Regions from separate parts of the Bradyrhizobium sp. MOS001 genome, predicted to be linked through region 1. Evidence: predicted binding sites of a transcription regulator. Region 1 holds the regulator's gene; the other holds the start of a gene.
The links. Region 1 encodes HrcA, which represses chaperone genes, less so after heat shock. Its sites were predicted from a motif close to GTTAGCACTCNCNNNNNGNGAGTGCTAAC; they were not measured.
Positions count from the first base shown of each region.

Region 2: the regulator HrcA is predicted to act here: its motif matches at 2,565-2,593, upstream of CT676_RS13610 (co-chaperone GroES).

Region 1 is NZ_SPVJ01000002.1:184,599-188,779, reverse strand. It holds gene pncA (bifunctional nicotinamidase/pyrazinamidase) at 64-786, shown strand; gene grpE (nucleotide exchange factor GrpE) at 939-1,544, opposite strand; gene hrcA (heat-inducible transcriptional repressor HrcA) at 1,641-2,729, opposite strand; gene rph (ribonuclease PH) at 2,898-3,611, shown strand; gene rdgB (RdgB/HAM1 family non-canonical purine NTP pyrophosphatase) at 3,623-4,181, shown strand, end outside.
Region 2 is NZ_SPVJ01000007.1:210,681-214,861, reverse strand. It holds gene CT676_RS13625 (L,D-transpeptidase) at 1-530, opposite strand, end outside; gene CT676_RS13620 (protein phosphatase CheZ) at 845-1,624, shown strand; gene CT676_RS13615 (hypothetical protein) at 1,833-2,354, opposite strand; gene CT676_RS13610 (co-chaperone GroES) at 2,684-2,980, shown strand; gene groL (chaperonin GroEL) at 3,089-4,181, shown strand, end outside.

The DNA.
Region 1 (4,181 bases):
TCTGTTCGTATACGAACGGAACTAGGCTTCCTTCCATTGGATCATCCTGGAGGGAGGCGAACGATGCTTGATCGACGACAAATCCTCGCGGCGCTTGGGACAAGCGCTCTCGTAGCCCTTGCTCCAACCGCGCTCCTTGCGGCCGCATCGATCAAGCCGGACGATGCCTCCGCGCTGCTCGTGATCGACGTGCAAAACTGCTTCCTGCCCGGCGGCAGCCTCGCCGTGAAGGAAGGCGAGCAGGTAGTTCCCGTCATCAACAAGATGGCGAAGGCCTTTGCGAACGTGGTGATGACCCAGGACTGGCACACGCCAGGTCACATCTCGTTTGCGTCGGTGCACTCCGGCAAGAAGCCGTTCGAGACCGTCGATCTCCCTTACGGCAAGCAGGTGCTGTGGCCCGATCATTGCGTGCAGGGCACCGATGGCGCTGCGCTGTCGAAGGATCTCGCGATCCCGCATGCCGAGCTCATCATCCGCAAGGGTTTTCACAAGGACGTCGACAGCTATTCGGCCTTCCTGGAGGCCGACGGCAAGACCTCGACGGGCCTCGCCGGTTACCTGAAGGGCCGCAAGATCAAGCGCGTCTTCGTCGCCGGCCTCGCGACAGACTTCTGCGTCGCCTGGACCGCGCTCGATGCGCGCAAGGCGGGCTTCGAGGTCTATGTGGTGGAGGACGCCTGCCGCGGCATCGACACGCAGGGTTCGCTCGCAAAAGCCTGGGCCGACATGGCCAAGGCCGGCGTGAAGCGGATTCAGTCCGCGGATATCGCGGTGAGCGCGTAAGCGGCGCGAAAAGCTGCCAAACCCTCATCCTGAGGAGCGTGCTCCTTAGCACGCGTCTCGAAGGATGAAGGCCGAGCTGCAACAGCCGGGCCTGCATGGTTCGAGACGGCGCTGACGCGCCTCCTCACCATGAGAATCGACCAGTGCGCCGCTCAGTTCACTTCGTTGCTGTTCGCAGCCGGCGCAGCCTTGGTGCCGCCCTTGGCGACACCGACCAGCGCCGGGCGCAGCACGCGCTCGCCGATGGTGTAGCCGGCCTGCATGACCTGCACGACGGTGCCCGCAGGCACCGACGCATCCGGCACCTCGTACATCGCCTGCTGGAAGTTCGGGTCGAACTTCTGGCCCTGCGGATCGAACTTCTTCACGCCGTGCTTTTCCAGCGCGTTGAGCAGCGAGCGCTCGGTGAGCTCGACGCCCTCGATCAGCGAGGTCAGGCCCGGATCGGCCGCGGCACGGGCCTCGGCCGGAACGGCATCGAGCGCACGCTGGAGATTGTCGGCGATGTCGAGCACGTCACGGGCAAAGCCGGTGATGCCGTAGAGGCGGGCATCGGCGACCTCCTTGGTGGTGCGCTTGCGCAGATTTTCCATCTCGGCCAGCGTCCGCAGCATGCGGTCGCGCGCCTCGGCGGCTTCCTTCTGCAACAGCTCGACCGAGCCGGGCTCCGGATCGTCGGGCATGATGTAGGGTTTTGACACCACCGGCTCGTCGGTCGGTGGGGTCGTGTCGTCGGGCTGCCGGTCTCGATCGGTCATCGGCTCTCTTCTCGAACTCGTCTCAAGGGATTGTTGGCCCGGATATCGTGCCTATGCTCACGAAAATCAAGCGCCCGTGATCGGAGGAAACGCCGATCAGCCCCCCAGGAGGCGGCTGACGATGCGCGCGGCGTAGTCCACGGTCGGGATCACGCGGGCATAATTCAGCCGCGTCGGCCCGATCACGCCCAAAACGCCGACGATGTGGCCGGCGGCATCCCGATACGGCGAGATGATCGTGGAGGAGCCCGACAAGGAAAACAGTTTGTTCTCCGAACCGATGAAGATCCGCACGCCCTCGGCGGTCTCGGCGCGCCCCAGAAGGTCGATCACGCCGCGCTTGGTCTCGAGATCGTCGAACAGCAGGCGAACGCGCTCGAGATCCTCCAACGCGTGCAGATCTTCGAGCAGGTTGGCGTGACCGCGGACGATCAGCTGGCGGTCCTCGTTCTCGCCGCCGGACCAGCTCGCAATCCCCGCCGAAATCACCTTCTGCGTCAGCTGATCGAGCTCGGCGCGGGCTTCGCCGAGCGCGGTTTCGAGCTCGAGCCGCGCCTCGGCCAGCGTGCGGCCGCGGATCCGCGCGTTGAGGAAATTACCGGCTTCCGTGAGCGCCGAGGAGGGAACTCCCGGCGGCAGCGACAGCACGCGGTTTTCGACCTGACCGTCCTCGCCGACCAGGATCACCAGCGCTTTCTCGGGTTCCAGCCGGACGAATTCGATGTGTTTCAGCCGCGCATTGGATTTCGGGGTCAGCACGACCGCTGCGGCGCGGGTGAGACCGGACAGCCGCGTCAGCGCCTCCGACAGCGCCGCCTCGACCGATTGGGCGTGACCCACCGACGTCAACTGGCTCTGGATCGACTGCCGCTCGGCGTCATTGAGGTCGCCGACCTGCATCAGGGCGTCGACGAAGAAGCGCAGGCCCAGTTCCGTCGGCAAGCGGCCGGCAGAGGTGTGGGGCGCATAGATCAGGCCGAGCTGTTCCAGGTCGGCCATGACGTTGCGGACCGAGGCCGGCGACAGCGGCATCGCGATCAGCCGCGAAATATTGCGCGAGCCGACCGGCTCGCCGGTCGCGAGATAGCTTTCGACAATTTGACGAAAGATGTCGCGGGAACGCTCGTTGAGCTGGGCGAGGCCTGCGCGCGGCGCGATCAGATGGATCGGATCGTGATGGGCCACGGACGGTAACTCCTCTCAGACGCTTATAATTTGTCCATCCCGGAGGGTTCTGACAAGCGTGGCGTTTGCGGGGTGGAAAACCCGGGGTGAAAAAGCCTTGCCGCCCACCCTCACCCCACCTACAAGCACCGCGAATAGCCCTTTTCCGAGAGTTTTGGAGGATTTCCCATGCGGCCAAGCCGCCGTGCGCCCGACGAATTGCGCCCCGTGACGCTGGAGCGCGGCGTGGTCAAATATGCGGAAGGCTCCTGCCTGGTGAAATTCGGCGACACCCATGTGCTGGTCACCGCCACGCTGGAAGACCGCCTGCCGCCGTGGCTGAAGGGCCAGGGCCGCGGCTGGGTCACCGCCGAATACGGCATGCTGCCCCGCGCGACCTCCGAACGCACCCGCCGCGAGGCCTCCGCCGGCAAGCAAAGCGGCCGCACCGTCGAGATTCAGCGCCTGATCGGCCGCTCGCTTCGCACCATCGTCGATCTCGAAGCGCTCGGTGAGCGCCAGATCACGGTTGATTGCGACGTGCTCCAGGCCGACGGTGGCACGCGCACGGCCTCGATCACCGGTGCCTGGGTCGCGCTCGCCGATTGCATCAACTGGATGAGGGCGCGCAACATGATCAAGGCCAAGGTGCTGCGCGACAACGTCGCCGCGATCTCCTGCGGCATCTACAACGGCACGCCCGTGCTCGACCTCGACTATGCCGAGGATTCGGAAGCCCAGACCGACGCCAATTTCGTTCTGACCGGCGATGGCCGCATCATCGAGGTGCAGGGCACCGCGGAACGCGAACCGTTCACACAGGACGAATTCCTCGCGCTGATGGCGCTGGCCCAGAAGGGTATCGCGCGGCTCGTGGACTTGCAGAAACTGGCCGTCGCGTAGTCAATAGGCCCATGCACCGCCGAATCACCGGAAAGCTCGTCATCGCGACCCACAATCCCGGCAAGCTCGCCGAGATGAAGGAGTTGCTCGCGCCTTGCGGCATCGAGGCGGTGTCGGCCGGTGAGCTCGGCCTGCCCGAGCCCGACGAGACCGGCAACGATTTCCGCAGCAATGCCGCGATCAAGGCGATCGCGGCGGCGCAGGCGACCAAGCTTCCCGCCTTCGCCGACGATTCCGGCATCGTGGTCGACGCGCTCGACGGCGCGCCGGGCATCTACAGCGCGCGCTGGGCCGGTCCAGCCAAGGATTTTGCCGCCGCGATGGCGCAGATCGAGCGGCTGTTGCAGGAGCGCGGCGCCACCACGCCCGACAAGCGCACCGCTCATTTCGTTTCCGCGCTCTGCGTCGCCTGGCCCGACGATCATCTCGAAGAGGTCGAGGCGCGCGTCGACGGCACCTTGGTCTGGCCGCCGCGCGGCACCGCCGGCTTCGGTTATGATCCGATGTTCCTGCCCAATGGCCACGATCGCACGTTCGGCGAGATGACCAGCATCGAGAAGCACGGCCTGC
Region 2 (4,181 bases), on a different contig from region 1:
GACCAGGTGAAGCCGGGACGGCCGACGCCGATTCCGTAGCGCATCGCCCGGCCGTTGCCCTCGACCAGATAGAGGAACTTGTTCGGCGTATCGACCACGATGGTGCCGGCAGTTTCCTTGCCGCTATAGTCGACGGATTGCTTCTCGAATCTCGGATCGAACGGACGCTGGCGCGGATCGACCGCCTCCTGCTGGAGACCTGCGCCTTGCTGATATCCACCCTGCATCTGCGGCTCGCCCATCGGTGGCAGGCGGCGCTGGTCGTAATAGCCGGGCTGCTGCTGATAGACCGGCTGTTGCGGCGCGTAGGCCGGGCCGCGGCCGGGACCGTCACCGAACAGGAACTCGATGAAGCCGCCGCCCATATTCGCATTGGAGGCGACACGCACCGGCGCCGGCTGCACCTGCGGCTGGTAGAGCACCGCGGGCGGATCGTTCGGCACACTATTGTCGAAGGCGCTGGCGCTGTTCGCGCCGGCAATGAAGGTGCAAGCGCTGCCGAGCAGCGCGACAGACATTTTCTTGAACATCGACGTACTCTGTACTGTTTCGTCTAGATCCCATGCGTCGTGCAGAGCCGATGGCTGACCGGCGACCGCGACGTGGTCAATAAAGAGCAAAAGCCGTTTTGTTTGGTAAACGTATCAGCCGTTTCGATTCACCACGTCGCGAGCGAGGGTGCAATTTGGCGATCAGCGTTTATTTTCGATGAACGCCGCAGGCCCATGGTTAATCGCTTCCTTTCGCGCCGTCGCGTGCGGCCGCGCAACAGTTCCCGCTGTGAACCTCGTGTTAAATTGCTTCTGTCTACAAAGACGCGTGAGTGAGGTGGGGGGAGTTCCTGATGGCTATTCACCGCAAACGTTTTCGTGTCGAGGAGGCTATTGTCGGCGAGATGCCCAGCCCCGAAATGATTGAGGAGGCTGCGCCGATGCATAACGAGATCATGGCGGAGCTGCGTGCGATCCGCGCACAGATGGCGAAGGGCACCGTGCCCTTGTCCGGCAGCGCGGCCATGGCGGCGATCGACGCCTCCACCGCCCACGAGCTCTCTGAAGCTCGTACCATGCTCGATACCTACCGGGCGCAGATCGAGCAGTGCGAGAAGCTGAAGGTCGAGCTCGACCTCATCCACGACGCCATCGATCGCACCAAGCGCGAGATCGCGACGCTGCACGGCAAGAGCTTCGACGGCGGCGAAATGGCCAAGGTCAATGGCGAGCTCGGCGCGGTCGTCGGCGGCACCGAGCAGGCGACCCAGCAGATCCTCGAAGCCGCCGAATCGATCGACCAGGCGGCCAGCGCGATGTCCAAGGTGCAATCGGCCGATCAGCAGAAGCGGCTCGCCGACGACATCCAGGAACGCGTCATCTCGATCTTCGAAGCCTGCAACTTCCAGGACCTGACCGGCCAGCGCATCAGCAAGGTCATGACCACGATGAAGTTCATCGAGCAGCACATCAATGCGATGATGGAGATCTGGGGCGGCGTCGACGCGATCAAGGCCCATGTGCCCGCGCCGGCCGACACCCGCAGCGAGGACGAAAAGCTCCTCAACGGCCCCAAGCTCGCCGGCGACGTCGGCCACGCCTCGCAGGACGACATCGACGCGCTGTTCGACTGATCGGGCGCGGCATTACGGAAAAACAAAACGCCGGCGAGAGCCGGCGTTTTTTGTTTTTGGAGCATCCCCTCCACTGTCATCGCCCGGCTTGATGTTCAGCCCGGGACATGACCGGGCGATCCAGTATTCCAGAAACTGCGAGGCTAGAACCGAAAAGCCGCGGCGTACTGGATGCCCCGCCTTCGCGGGGCATGACGAAGTAGAGAGACTACGCCCTTGGCGCGCAGCGGACGTAGACCATGTTGCCGTAGCGGGTGGCGGCGTCCTTGTCGATGAAGCGGGTGATCAGGACGCGGCCGTCGAAGGAGACGATCTCGCGGTCCTGCTCGCCGGGGGTGGGCCCCGCCGGGCCGATGTAGTTCTTGCCGCTGGGCGAGCCCTTCAGCCGCAGCTCCTGCGGCGTCGCCTGGTCGGCGAGATGCATGATCACGCCGCCGGAGGAACCGGCGGTGATCACGTAGGGATTCTTGCACTGCGCCCGGGCCGCGGCCTCGGTGCGGGCACGGTCGGCCGGGTTCTGGAACGAGGCGAGACCCCAGCGGCCGACGATCTCGTCGGCGCGGATGCTCGCCGGCATTTCCGGGCCGGTGCCGGGCTCGGCCTCGGGCGGCGGCGAAGACGACGAGAACGACGGCAGGCTCATACCGCCGCCACAGGCGCCAAGCAGCAGCGCCAGGCAGGAGGCGGCCGCCAGATTGGCAACCGTGCGTGCGTGAGCTGACCTGATCATGACATTCCCCCGAGCAAACCGTCCCCCAAATGAGACCCCGACCGCATCCCTCCTGCAGCCAAGCGCAAAACCGCTGTCGGAGCAATGACGTCCTTTATACGCCAGCGCGACCAATATGTTTCTATAGACACGATCCTATATCCGCCTCACCAATCGCTTAACCACCCTTGCTTGACAGGATCGCGGCCAAGCCATATTTCCGGGCGCACTATTAGCACTCGGAAAGCCCGATTGCTAAGCGCGCCGTTCGATCCTCGGCAAGAGGGTGGACGGACGCCGCCCCTACCCACTTCCATTCCTTCCGAAGCGAGCCTCCAAAGGGAAACGTCATGGCTAAATCCAAATTTCGTCCGCTGCATGACCGTGTCGTGGTCAAACGTATCGACGCCGAGGAAAAGACCAAGGGCGGCATCATCATTCCGGACACCGCCAAGGAAAAGCCGTCCCAGGGCGAGGTCGTCGCCGTCGGCCCCGGCGGCCGCGACGAGGCCGGCAAGCTGATCCCGATCGACCTCAAGGTCGGCGACCGCGTGCTGTTCGGCAAGTGGTCGGGCACCGAGGTCAAGATCGACAACGAAGAGCTCCTGATCATGAAGGAGTCGGACATCATGGGCGTCATGGCCTAAAGCCGCCAGCCTGAACAGCCGCTGAATGTCATGCCCGGATCGCGCGATCCGGGCATTCGGTCATTCCGCAAGCGGCAGACACATCACGAAACACGAGGGATTGAAGAAATGGCTGCCAAAGACGTCAAGTTTTCCGGAGACGCGCGCGAACGCATGCTGCGCGGCGTCGACATTCTCGCCAACGCCGTCAAGGTGACGCTCGGTCCGAAGGGCCGCAACGTCGTCATCGAGAAGAGCTTCGGCGCACCCCGCATCACCAAGGACGGCGTCACCGTCGCCAAGGAGATCGAGCTCGAGGACAAGTTCGAGAACATGGGCGCGCAGATGCTGCGCGAAGTCGCCTCCAAAACCAACGACACCGCGGGTGACGGCACCACCACCGCGACCGTGCTGGCCCAGGCCATCGTGCGCGAAGGCGCCAAGGCTGTTGCCGCCGGCATGAACCCGATGGACCTCAAGCGCGGCATCGACACCGCGGTTACGGCTGTCATCAAGGACATCGAGAAGCGCGCCAAGCCGGTCGCCGCCTCCTCCGAGGTCGCCCAGGTCGGCACCATCTCGGCCAACGGCGATGCCGCCATCGGCAAGATGATCGCCCAGGCGATGCAGAAGGTCGGCAACGAGGGCGTCATCACCGTCGAGGAGAACAAGTCGCTCGACACCGAGGTCGACATCGTCGAGGGCATGAAGTTCGACCGCGGCTATCTGTCGCCCTACTTCGTCACCAACCCCGAGAAGATGACCGCCGAGTTCGAGGACGCCTACATCCTCCTGCACGAGAAGAAGCTGTCCGGCCTGCAGGCCATGCTGCCGGTGCTGGAAGCCGTGGTGCAGTCGGGCAAGCCGCTCGTCATCATCGCCGAGGACGTCGAGGGCGAGGCGCTGGCCACCCTGGTCGTCAACCGCCTCCGTGGCGGCCTCAAGGTCGCCGCCGTCAAGGCGCCGGGCTTCGGCGACCGCCGCAAGGCCATGCTCGAGGACCTCGCGATCCTCACCGGCGGCCAGCTCATCTCCGAGGACCTCGGCATGAAGCTCGAGAACGTCACGGTGAAGATGCTCGGTCGTGCCGGCAAGGTCGTGATCGACAAGGAGAACACCACGATCGTCAAGGGCGCCGGCAAGAAGCCGGAGATCGAGGCCCGCGTCGGCCAGATCAAGGCCCAGATCGAGGAGACCACCTCGGACTACGACCGTGAGAAGC